Regions from separate parts of the Rhizobium sp. 007 genome, predicted to be linked through region 1. Evidence: riboswitches for the same ligand, from Rfam matches in the RefSeq annotation. Region 1 holds a riboswitch; each other region holds the start of a gene.
What was found. A riboswitch is a leader RNA that binds a small molecule or an ion and turns the genes downstream of it on or off. The one in region 1 is predicted to bind thiamine pyrophosphate.
Positions count from the first base shown of each region.

Region 2: another riboswitch for thiamine pyrophosphate. It lies ahead of thiC (phosphomethylpyrimidine synthase ThiC); the one in region 1 lies ahead of ISN39_RS36850 (hydroxyethylthiazole kinase).
Region 3: another riboswitch for thiamine pyrophosphate. It lies ahead of thiB (thiamine ABC transporter substrate binding subunit); the one in region 1 lies ahead of ISN39_RS36850 (hydroxyethylthiazole kinase).

Region 1 is NZ_CP064188.1:1,383,600-1,387,754, reverse strand. It holds gene ISN39_RS27630 (carbohydrate ABC transporter permease) at 1-595, shown strand, start outside; gene thiD (bifunctional hydroxymethylpyrimidine kinase/phosphomethylpyrimidine kinase) at 609-1,409, opposite strand; gene thiE (thiamine phosphate synthase) at 1,406-2,041, opposite strand; partial or broken gene ISN39_RS36850 (hydroxyethylthiazole kinase) at 2,131-2,226, opposite strand; TPP riboswitch at 2,274-2,370, opposite strand; gene ISN39_RS27610 (FkbM family methyltransferase) at 2,715-3,305, opposite strand; gene ISN39_RS27605 (O-antigen ligase family protein) at 3,498-4,155, shown strand, end outside.
Region 2 is NZ_CP064188.1:1,138,429-1,142,583, forward strand. It holds gene ISN39_RS26530 (GntR family transcriptional regulator) at 1-16, shown strand, start outside; gene kduI (5-dehydro-4-deoxy-D-glucuronate isomerase) at 13-849, shown strand; gene kduD (2-dehydro-3-deoxy-D-gluconate 5-dehydrogenase KduD) at 855-1,610, shown strand; TPP riboswitch at 1,674-1,785, shown strand; gene thiC (phosphomethylpyrimidine synthase ThiC) at 1,878-3,704, shown strand; gene thiO (glycine oxidase ThiO) at 3,706-4,155, shown strand, end outside.
Region 3 is NZ_CP064187.1:3,761,457-3,765,611, forward strand. It holds gene ISN39_RS18415 (ABC-F family ATP-binding cassette domain-containing protein) at 1-856, opposite strand, end outside; gene ISN39_RS18420 (thiamine diphosphokinase) at 860-1,510, opposite strand; TPP riboswitch at 1,607-1,720, shown strand; gene thiB (thiamine ABC transporter substrate binding subunit) at 1,769-2,791, shown strand; gene thiP (thiamine/thiamine pyrophosphate ABC transporter permease ThiP) at 2,791-4,155, shown strand, end outside.

The DNA of each region.
Region 1 (4,155 bases):
CACGGTCTCTCTCACGCTGATCGTCTCGTCGATGGCCGCCTTCACCTTTGCGCATGTCCGTTTCTTCGGCTCGTCGTTCCTGCTGAACTATTTCCTGCTCGGCCTGATGTTTCCGGCAGCAACGGCGATCCTGCCGCTCTTCATCCGCATCCGCGATCTGGGTCTTCTCGATACCTATTGGGGCGTGGTGCTGCCGCAGGTCGCATTCGGCCTCGGCATGAGCATCCTGCTTTTCAGGAATTATTTCCGAAACCTCCCGGAAGAATTGTTCCAAGCGGCCTTTGTCGACGGTTGCGGCTATCTGCGCTTCTTCTGGTACATCTCGCTACCGCTTGCGCGGCCGATCGTTGCAACCGTCAGCATCATCTCCTTCGTTGGCAGCTGGAACAGTTATATCCTGCCGCTGATCATGCTGAATTCGGAATCGAAATATCCGTGGCCGCTCGGCATCATGGTCTATCGTGGCGAGTATGGCACCGAATGGCAGCTGGTGCTCGCCTTCATCACGCTTACCATCCTGCCGACGGTGATCGTGTTCTTCGTCGCCCAAAAGCATATCATCGCCGGTCTGACCGCTGGCGCCGTGAAGACCTAAGCAGCCCTGTGCATCATGCCCAGAGCTGATGAAAATGCTGAACCGGACCGTGGCCCGAACCGACGCTGAGCGTGCCGGCTTTGGCAACGGCGGCAGCCAGGTAATCTTTGGCTGTAGCGACCGCGGCCTCGAGCGATCCGCCCTTTGCGAGTTCTGCTGCAAGCGCGCTCGAAAGTGTGCAGCCGGTGCCGTGCGTGTTCTTCGTCGGAACGCGTGGCGCTTCAAACCAGGTAATCCCGCTTTCGCTTACCAGGACGTCAGGGCTTTGCATCCCGCCAAGATGGCCGCCCTTTACGAGAACGGCAGAGGGACCAAGCGCACGCAGCTTTTCCGCTTGCCGCTCCATTGCATCTCGGGTCCCTGCGACCGGCTCTCTGAGCAGAGCGGCGGCTTCTGGCAGATTGGGGGTAAGAAGCGTTGCGAGCGGCAAAAGCCGGGTCTTGAGAAAGTCGATGGCTTCAACATCAAGGAGGGCAGCACCTCCTTTGGCAATCATCACCGGATCGAGCACGATCGGTATGCCGCGGTGCGGCAAAAGGGCGTTGGCGACAGCTTCGGCAATCGGTGCATTGGCGATCATGCCGATCTTCACCGCATCGACGCGGATATCGGCGAAGACCATGGCGATCTGCTCGGCGACGAAGTCAGCGGGAACTGCATGCACGCTGGAAACGCCCTGGGTATTCTGAGCCGTCAAGGCCGTCAAAACGGCCATGCCATAGGTGCCGCGCGCCGAACATGTTTTCAAATCGGCCTGGACGCCCGCGCCGCCCGAAGGGTCGGAGCCGGCAATGGAAAGAACGTTGCATATCATGCGCGTGCCTTTCGGATTGCGTCAGTAATGCTCGCGGCAGCCTGCCGCGGATCCGGCGTGCCACAGATAGCAGATACGACCGCGAGCCCCTTTGCCCCTGCCGCAAGCACATATTCTGCATGGGTCGCCTTGGGGCCGCCGATCGCGACCCCTGGTACGCGGCAGGCCCTCGCGCGCCTTGCCACGCCATCGATGCCGATTGGAGGCTTGTGATCCGGTTTTGTCGATGTGGCAAAGACAGGACCGATACCGGCATAGTCGACGATTGCCGGGTCGACGGCCGCGGCCAGTTCCTCGGTTGCCACCGAAAGTCCAAGGATCATCGATGATCCGATCTGTTTGCGCGCGTCGCGGGCGGCCATGTCATTTTGCCCGACATGCAACCCATCCGCCTCGATCGCAATTGGAGCCTCGGCGTCGTCGTTGACGATCAGAAGGGCGCCGGTTTCGGCAAGCGCGGCTTTCAACGCTCGACCGGTCTTGACCCGGCCTGCCGTGCCTGCCTGTTTATCGCGCAGCTGTATGATCGTTGCTCCGCCGGAAGCCGCGGCGAGCGCCGTCTTGACCATGCCGATACCGGCGCACAGATCCGGGTCGAGGACAGGATAAAGGGAAAGATCGAAACGCTTCATCTCGATGTTACTCTTGCCGCAGCATCGAGTGCGGTTCCATCGAGCTGCGCAAGCGCGTCAAGGAGGCGCCATGAAAGGGAACCGGGCCCGATATTCATCGCGACGTAGTTGGTGATGCAATGCACGAGCGGCGGCGTCGCGCGCATGGCAGCGAAGAGTTGTCCGGGTGAACTTCGTATCGGCATTTGCCCCTTTCTGGCGGGGCAAAGGCGCGGGGAGCCGGACTGAATAAGCAAGGCTCCGAGCGACTCCCTCCGCCAGCATTATCCGGTTCAGGTTCGAAGGGTACTTCTCAGCCCGTCTTGCAACGGACGCCCCTGTCTCTCATCGCGGTCTTCATTGCAGACAAATCTCTGTCTGTCACCCCTAAAAAAAGCATGGCTGTATGAAGTCAGATCCCGCTACCAACATCTGCCCTTTGAGAGCCTGATGCGAGAAAGGCGGGAATAAAGACGTTTTCATGCCGCTCCTTTGTCGAACTATGGCGGCTCCTTTTTCGGCAAGCGGCGGAGTTGCAAGCTTCGATGACGCGATGACAAAAACGAGCCCGGACGCTCAATGCTCCGATATTTGTTGGGACGCTCCGGCGCGTTCGGCCGGAATGCACACCCACTCGGGGCGACTGCGATCATATATTGCGTAATCGTTTTCGTTAAATATTCTGGCTACATCGTCAAAATTCTCGGTAACTTCCACGTGGTCTTATATTCGCTAGACAGTGCGAACTACCGAGAAGCACACGGTGTTCGGCACCCTTCACATCTATCTTCAGCAGCGCCGGACGAAGGCCCGTCTCTTCCAAGAACGTGTCAAGCTGCATCATCTCGACCGTGACGGATTCCATCAGCGCATCGCTGAACGCATTTTCTCGGTTTTGTTCAAAATTTTTATAGTTTTTGTCCAATGAATTGTTCTGTCCCGACACGCCTTCTATCCAAAATTCCACGGGGCCATCGAGATCTCCACACGCGGCTTCAACGATTTTAATGTTCGCAAAGCTCTCTGTATTGGTTCGAAGATACGGCAAATTGTTGGGCCCAGGTTCGAAAACGATAACAGTACCGTCATCGCCAACGATCTTTGCTAAATGAACCGAAAGATAGCCGATATGGCCGCCGAGCTCGACAACGGTATCTCCGGGCTTTGCAAGCTCGGCGAGCGTCTTCATGATATGCGTCTCGCGGTGCTTCCCTTTGAACCAATATCCCCGATGTTTATAAAGGTTTAATCTTATGGGCGCATCGCGCCACCAGTGATGGCGCACGATAATATCACGCGTTCCCCAAGTGCGAGGACATGGAGTGCAACTCGCCGCAGGGGCGGTATCTCGCCAGACTTTGCAGCGGCATCGTACGGTCTCCGATCGAAGATGTTTGAAGGACAAGCTCTCCAAGCTCGGAAGTTACTTCACTTTTTTGCGTTTTAGAATACCTTAAACCGACGGAGGCGTTTGGCGATGAGCTTAAATGACGTTACATCGGCTGATAAAATCGATGAACGTGCAAGGGGGCATGGGCAACCTGCGGTCGCGACATTTTCGCAATCTTTGGAGTTATATGCATTTTTTGCTGCTATATTTCTATGCTCGATGAATTATTTTAGAAGTGACTATATTTATTTCACGCTTGCAGATCTGTCTTTTCTTCTTTGCTTTTCTCTCGCTGTTGCGAACGCGAATATTGTCGTCAATGTCATTGGCAAGCTGAGCACGGCCGCCTGGTGTTTTGGGCTTGCCTTGCTGCTTTTGGGGTTGACTGCAAGCAGCATCGTAAGCCCTGGGCCGGAACGCGGACTCGTGGTCGTCCTGCAGTATTTCTACGCGTATTTTATTGTGCTGCTTTTGTTTGGGGGAAGGAGCTATGACGAGCTCTTAGCGGCGGCAAAGATTTATGTCTCTTCGATATTTATAATTTGTATACACGGTATCTTTCTCATTCATGTTATTGGAGAGACAAATACGCAGTTCGTCACCGGGAGCGGACGCTTTAACGGATTGATGGAAAGAGAAAATGCGTGCGCCGCCGTTATTGCGCTCGCAATTCAGGTCCTGCTTCTGCTCGTTTCCTTAAGAAAATTAAACAGGTTTCTCGCGCTTTGCGCGTTTGTAGTCATGA
Region 2 (4,155 bases), 250 kb from region 1:
AGGACATTTTCAATGAAAGTCGACGTAAGACACGCTTCCCATCCCGAGGCCGTCCGCGCCTACGACACGGACACACTGCGACGCCACTTTCTTGTCGACACCGTCTTCGAAGGTGGCGAAATCAGGCTTACCTATTCGCATTACGACCGCATGGTGATCGGTGGCGCAATGCCGCTCGGCGCCGCACTCACGTTGTCGGCGCCAAAGGCAATCGGCCAGGAAACCTTCCTTGCCGAACGCGAGCTCGGTGCGCTGAACATCGGGGCAGCAGGCCGCGTCCTGATCGACGGCAAGGCGTACGATATCGCGAAATACGATTGCCTATATATCGGCAAGGGCGCGGTGGACATCCGCTTCGAAAGTGCTGATGCCGGTAATCCCGCCAAGTTCTACCTCGTCTCGACGCCGGCACATCAACCGCATCCCACGGTGCTCTTGACGCGCGAACAGGCTCGGCATCTAACGTTTGGCGAAGCGGCAACTGCCAACAAGCGATCAATCTTCCAGTTCATCCATCCCGAGGTCTGCCAGTCCTGCCAGCTCACCATGGGACTGACGATGCTGGAGCCGGGCAGCATCTGGAACACCATGCCGAGCCACATCCATGACCGGCGCATGGAAGCCTACCTATACTTCGATCTCGATACCGATCAGCGCGTCTTCCATTTCATGGGCGAACCGCAGGAGACCCGGCACATGCTGGTCGCAAACGAGCAGGCGATCATCTCGCCTCCGTGGTCGATCCATTCGGGTGCTGGCACCAAGAATTACAGCTTCATCTGGGCGATGGCCGGTGACAACAAGAGCTTCACCGACATGGATCAGATCGCGATCGCAGATTTAAGGTAAGTCCAATGGCAAATCCATTTGATCTTTCCGGTCGCGTGGCCATTGTCACGGGCGCCAATACTGGCATAGGGCAGGGCATTGCGATGGCGCTTGCGGAAGCAGGTGCCTCGATTGCCGCCGTCGGCCGCTCGTCTATGGATGAAACCGAGGCGATGGTCACGGAGGCTGGGGCACGCTTCCATGCCATCAAGGCCGATCTTGGCACGATCGCGCCGGTAAAGCGTATCGTCGCCGAAACGCTCTCGGCCTTCGGTGCACTCGACATCCTCGTCAACAATGCCGGTATCATTCGCCGCGCCGATGCGATCGACTTCACCGAGGAAGACTGGGACGCCGTCATCGACACCAATCTCAAAACGGCCTTCTTCCTATCTCAGGCCGCTGGCCGCCACATGATCGAAAAGGGCAGGGGCAAGATTATCAACATCGCCTCGCTGCTGTCCTTCCAAGGCGGCATCCGGATTCCGTCCTACACGGCCTCGAAGAGCGGCCTTGCCGGCGTCACGAGGCTGCTTGCCTGCGAATGGGCAGGCAAAGGCGTCAACGTCAACGCCATCGCGCCCGGCTACTTTGTCACCAACAACACGACGGCGCTCCGCGAAGATCCGGACCGCAGTACCGCCATTCTGGCACGCATCCCGGCAGGGCGGTGGGGAGTGCCCGCCGAACTCGGCGGTGCGGCGGTGTTTCTCGCCTCATCGGCGTCCGACTACGTCCACGGCACCGTCCTGCCGGTCGACGGCGGGTGGCTGGCTCGCTGACTGCAAAGGAGGGTGACTTGAGCCGCTCGTCTTGACACCGGCGACACCCGACCTTAACCTTTGAACATTCACCAGGGGGGTCCCGGCAAGGGGCTGAGATACTGCTGTCGCGCGCAGTGACCCGTTGAACCTGATCCAGTTCATACTGGCGTAGGGACGGTGCGAGCGCTCGAAAGGCTTGGAATTCACGCGTGGAATCCATGCCGGCGTCTTTCCATCATTCCGGCTGAGGACTGGGTCTCCAATCACAACTTGGAGCCTCAAACCATGAATATTGCCGCAAAGACCATTACCCCGAGCGTTACCACCGGCCCTTTGCCGGCATCCCGCAAAGTTTACGTTGCGGGAGATATCCATCCCGGCATTCGCGTGCCTATGCGCGAGATCAGCGTTCATCCGACCGCAGGCGAGCCGCCAGTCGCGGTCTATGATTCGTCTGGCCCCTATACGGTCGAGGGGGCCGATATTCGCATCGAAGAGGGCTTGCCTCAGCTTCGGCGCGACTGGGTGCTGGCCCGCGGCGACGTCGAGGCCTATCAGGGTCGCCACGTGCGCCCGGAAGACAATGGTTTTGCCAGCGGTGAGCGGCTGACGCCCGAATTTCCCGGCCAGCGCCAGCCGCTGCGGGCCAAGAACGGCAGGGCCGTCACCCAGCTTGCCTATGCGCGTGCCGGCATCATCACGCCGGAAATGGAATTCATCGCCATCCGCGAAAATCTCGGCCGAAAGGCACAATGCGAGGCCATGGTTCGCGACGGCGAAAGCTTCGGTGCCCATATCCCCGACTATGTCACACCTGAATTCGTCCGGCAGGAAGTGGCCTCAGGCCGCGCGATCATCCCCGCCAACATCAATCATCCAGAGGCCGAACCGATGATCATCGGCCGCAACTTCCTGGTGAAGATCAACGCCAATATCGGCAATTCCGCCGTCACCTCGTCGATGGCCGAAGAGGTCGAAAAGATGGTTTGGGCGGCGCGCTGGGGTGCCGATACGGTCATGGACCTTTCGACCGGCCGCAACATCCACAATATCCGCGAATGGATCATCCGCAATTCGCCATTGCCGATCGGCACCGTGCCGCTCTACCAGGCGCTGGAAAAGGTCGAAGGCATTGCCGAGAACCTGACATGGGAGGTTTATCGTGACACGCTGATCGAACAGGCGGAACAGGGTGTCGACTATTTCACCATTCATGCCGGCGTGCGGCTCCACTATATCCCGCTGACCGTCAACCGGGTGACCGGAATCGTCTCGCGCGGCGGCTCGATCATGGCGAAGTGGTGTCTGCATCACCACCGTGAGAGCTTTCTTTACGAGCATTTCGAGGAGATCTGCGATATCTGCCGCGCCTATGACGTCTCCTTCTCGCTCGGCGACGGCCTGCGGCCGGGCTCGATTGCCGATGCCAATGACGCAGCGCAGTTCGCCGAGCTCGAAACCCTTGGCGAACTGACGAAGATTGCCTGGGCGAAGGACTGCCAGGTGATGATCGAAGGGCCAGGCCATGTTCCGATGCACAAGATCAAGGAAAACATGGACAAGCAGCTTGCCGTCTGCGGCGAGGCGCCCTTCTACACGCTCGGCCCTCTGACGACGGATATCGCACCCGGCTACGACCATATTACCTCAGGCATAGGGGCTGCGATGATCGGTTGGTTCGGGACGGCCATGCTTTGCTATGTCACGCCAAAGGAGCATCTGGGGTTGCCCGATCGGAATGATGTCAAGATCGGGGTCATCACCTACAAAATCGCAGCGCATGCCGCCGACCTCGCCAAGGGACATCCGGCCGCGCGTCTTCGCGACGATGCACTGTCACGCGCCCGCTTCGAGTTCCGCTGGGAGGATCAGTTCAATCTCTCCCTGGACCCGGAAACAGCCCGCAGCTTCCATGACGAAACGCTGCCGAAAGAGGCGCACAAGGTCGCGCATTTCTGCTCGATGTGCGGCCCGAAATTCTGCTCCATGCGAATTTCGCACGACATTCGCGCCGAGGCGCAGAAGGAGGGCTTGGATGCGATGGCGGCAAAATTCCGCGAGGGCGGCGATCTCTACGTTCCGGTCGAAGCGCTTCAGCATTCGGGCGACTGAGATGCGCGTGCTTGTCAAAGGGGCCGGCGTTGCCGGCCTCTCGGTTGCCCATGCGCTTCACGCCGGCGGTGCTGGTGTGACGGTCGTGGATCCGAATGAGGGTTTCAGGGGTGCCGCATCCTGGTTTGCCGGCGGGATGCTGGCGCCTTGGTGCGAGCGGGAAAGTGCTGGCGAGGCTGTGCTTCTACAGGGCCTCGATGCCGCCGACCGGTGGGAGGTAATGGTGCCGGGAGAAGTGCGACGCAATGGTACGCTCGTGGTCGCGCCGGCCCGCGATCTTGGTGAACTGCAACGCTTCGCCAGCCGCACGACCGGTTGCGAATGGCTCGATGGGAAGGCCATTGCTGGGCTGGAACCCGCCCTTGCCGGGCGCTTCCGGCAAGGCCTGTTCTTTCCTCGCGAAGCCCATCTTGATCCCCGCCGGACGCTCGCAAGGTTGAGGGAGAGGCTT
Region 3 (4,155 bases), on a different replicon from region 1:
CCGCTTCGATCACCAGCTTGCCGGATTCCTGCGCATCGGACACCGCAGCCTGCACGGTCCCCTGCGGCCCCTTGTGGCCACGATGCTGCGAGCGCATGGTCTGCAACTCGCCGAGGCGTCGCATGTTGCGCTTGCGCCGAGCGGTTACGCCATAGCGCAGCCAGTGCTCCTCGCGTTCGATCGCCTTGCCGAGCTTGTGCTGCTCCAGTTCTTCCGCCTCGAGCACCTGATCGCGCCAGGCTTCGAAATGGGCAAAGCCACGGTCGAGGCGCCGCGACATACCCCGGTCGAGCCAGACGGTCGCCGTAGAGACCTTTTCGAGGAAACGGCGGTCGTGGGAAATCAGGACCAGCGCGCTGCGGCTTTTCTGAAGTTCGCCTTCCAGCCATTCAATGGTCGGAAGGTCGAGATGGTTCGTCGGCTCATCAAGCAGGAGAATATCCGGTTCAGGCGCCAGCACGCGGGCAAGCGCTGCGCGTCGCGCTTCGCCGCCGGAGAGGTTCTTCGGGTCCTCTTCGCCAGTAAGGCCGAGATGCGAGAGGAGGTAGGTCACGCGATAAGGATCATCGCCCGGCCCAAGACCGGCTTCCGCATAAGCCTGCACCGTCTTGAAACCGGCGAAATCCGGAGCCTGCTCCAAATAGCGCACCGTCGAGGATGGATGGCGGAAAACCTCGCCCGATTGCGCTTCAACGATGCCGGCCGCAATCTTCAGAAGGGTCGATTTGCCCGAGCCGTTACGGCCGACCAGACAGATCTTATCGCCCGGCTCGACCTGCAGGGCCGCGCCGGCCAAGAGAGGCGTTCCGCCGAAGCTTAGGAAGATATCGTCGAGTTTCAGGATGGGAGGGGCCAAAAATCAGACTCCGGAAAAATCATAAGGGCGGGCAAGGACAATCGCCCGGCCGCTGCCGAGCCTAAAACGAACCTTGCCTTCCGCGACGTTGGAAATGGTACGCGAGGAGCCGAAGGGCAAATGAAAATCGATGAGCGGATACCGGGCATTCTCGATGTAAAGACCATGAAGTTCGCTGAAGCCGGACACCGAAAACAGGCTGTTCCTCGGCAAATCGAGCTCAATTTTACCAGCGAGAAGCGGCACGGCCTCCTCCGTTCCGGAGGTCAACAGAATGTCGAAACCCTGTTCGGCAAGGCTGACGGCGTAAAGCAGGAGCTGCAGCGCGTGGTCCGAGCGCTCGCCACTGAGCGCACCGGCAAGGACAATTCGCCGTGCGCCGCGCGCAATCGCCTCCGACACCGCGATGTCACCATCCGTTGCGGCCTTGGCGGCCGGGTAGGGCTGTTTCGGGACATGCGGAAATACGCCCTCCAGATCCGGCGGCGTCGAGTCGAAATCCCCGACCCAAAGCTCCGGCACCACGCCAAGCGCTGCTGCATGCCGCATACCGCCGTCGGCGGCGATGAAGCGGCTGCCTGAAACGGCAGAACGCAGGCGCTCGGTCAGGGAGAGTTCGCCGCCGAGCAGGATCGTGAAAGTGGATTGGCTCATGGCATTGCCCATAGCGCAAAGCAGGGGCCAAGGGAAAGGGGCTACGGTCAGCGCGCTTCGCCCTTGTCATAAAGCCTTCATGGCGATACATCTGCCGACGCTCTAACGGGGTGCCTGGATGTCCGCAAGGATACCGGCTGAGAGGCATCGAGCCAACCCGCGGAACCTGATCCGGTTAACACCGGCGGAGGGATTAGACGCGTGACATTTGGCAACGCCCTTTTCCCCTTCAAAAGAAACTCAAGGAGGAGGCGCGCCATGTCCGGCCGCACATCGATCATCTCTTCGCTGACCGCAGCATTTTTCGCCGCGACGCTCGGCTTGTCTGCCGCGCACGGCGCGGAAAAGACGCTCACCATATACACTTACGAAAGTTTCACGTCCGAATGGGGACCCGGGCCGAAGGTCAAGGACGCTTTCGAGAAGACATGCGGCTGCACGGTCAATTTCGTCAGCGTCGCCGATGGCGTCGCCCTGCTTTCGCGCTTGAAGCTCGAGGGAGCTTCCACCAAGGCCGACGTCGTCCTCGGTATCGACACGAACCTCGTCACCGAAGCCAAGGAGACCGGCCTGTTCGACGCAAGTGGCGTCGATGTCGGCGCGCTGAAGGTGCCGGGCGGCTTCGTGGACGATGTCTTCGTTCCCTACGACTACGGTCACTTCGCGATCATCTACGATACGCAAACGATCAAGGACCCGCCTCAGAGCATGAAGGATCTGGTCGAAGGTGATCCTTCGCAGAAGATCGTCATCGAAGATCCGCGAACCTCGACGCCGGGCCTCGGCCTGCTGCTCTGGGTCAAATCCATTTACGGCGACAAGGCGCCGGAAGCCTGGGGCAAACTCAAGAACCGCATCCTGACGGTCACGCCCGGCTGGTCCGAGGCCTATGGCCTGTTCACCAAGGGCGAGGCGCCGATGGTGCTGTCTTATACCACATCCCCTGCCTATCACATGGTGACTGAGAATACCGATCGCTACCAGGCCGCAGCCTTCTCGGAAGGCCACTATATCCAGATCGAAGTCGCGGGCCTTTTGAAGAATGCGCAGGACAAGGATCTTGCCCGCGACTTCCTGAAATTCATGATAACGCCCGGCTTCCAGGATACCATCCCGACGAACAACTGGATGATGCCCGTTTCCGCAACCTCCAAGCCGCTGCCGGATGCCTTTAGCAAGCTCGTCAATCCGGCCAAGACCTTCCTGATGAGCTCCGACGAGGTCGCCAGAAGCCGCAAGGCCTGGATCGACGAGTGGCTTGCGGCGATGAGCATGAACTGATGCTGCAGACCGCAGCCGAACGGCAGCGTGCATTGACCGGCGGGGCGATCAGCCTCGCCGCCGTCACGTTGTTTGTCGGACTTGCAGCGTTCTCGTTGCTTTTTGCCGGAGGCGGCGCTGCCATCGTCGGCATTCTTTTCGATCCTTATATTCTGCGTGTGCTGCGCTTCACGCTGCTGCAGGCGCTGCTTTCGACCGCACTTTCCATCGTCTTCGCGATTCCGGTCGCACGCGCGCTCGCTCGCCAGCCGCATTTTCTAGGGCGCATCTGGATCATCCGCCTGATGGCGGTTCCTATGGGGCTGCCGGTTCTGATCGGCGCACTCGGCTTGATCGGGATATGGGGCAGGCAGGGGTTGTTGAACTCGCTTATGATGAAGATCGGGCTTGACGAACCGGTGAGCATCTATGGGCTAACCGGCATTCTTCTCGCCCATGTCTTCTTCAACCTGCCGCTTGCCTGCCGCCTGATGCTTGCCGGTCTCGAACGCGTGCCCGCCGAATACTGGCTGATGGCAAGCGGCCTCGGCATGCGGCCCCGCTCGGTCTTCCGCTTCATTGAATGGCCGGCGATCCGCCCGCTCATTCCTGGGATAGCCGGATTGATCTTCATGCTCTGCGCCACCAGCTTCACGTTGGTGCTAACCCTCGGTGGCGGCCCGGCAGCAACCACGATCGAGGTCGCGATCTACCAGTCGCTCCGTTTCGATTTCGACCCCGGCCGCGCAATCGCGTTGTCGCTCCTGCAGATCGCGCTGACGGCGATGATCCTCGGCGCGATGGCACTTTTTCCGCCTGCCGGAGACGAGGGCCTGACCGAAGGCAGAGACATCAAGCGGCTTGATGGCAAAAGGCAATGTGCCAGATTGGCCGACAGTCTGCTCTTGCTGATCGCCGTGCTCTTCCTCGGCCTCCCGCTTGTGTCGATCATCGCCGCCGGGTTGCACGCCGATCTCATAAAGCTGCTGCAGGAGCCGATCTTCTGGCAGTCAGCCGGGATGAGCTTGGCGATCTCGCTTTCGGCCGCTCTGCTCTCGATCGTCCTTTCGATGGCCATGATTCGTGCCCGGCATGCAATCTTATCGAAGCGGCGGCGCGGGGTTACCGACAGGTCCTTTTTCACAGCCATGGGCGGTGCTTCATCGATGGTCCTGCTCGTGCCTCCAATCGTACTCGCAACCGGGTGGTTCATGGCACTGCGGCCTTTCGGCGATGCGACGCGCTTTGCAGCCGTACTCGTCGTTCTCATCAATATGCTCATGGCACTTCCCTTTGTCATGCGCGTACTGGAGCCGGCCTATATTGTGCATCAGCGCCGGACGCAGAAACTGGCCGCAAGCCTGGGTATTGCGCGCGCGGCTCGA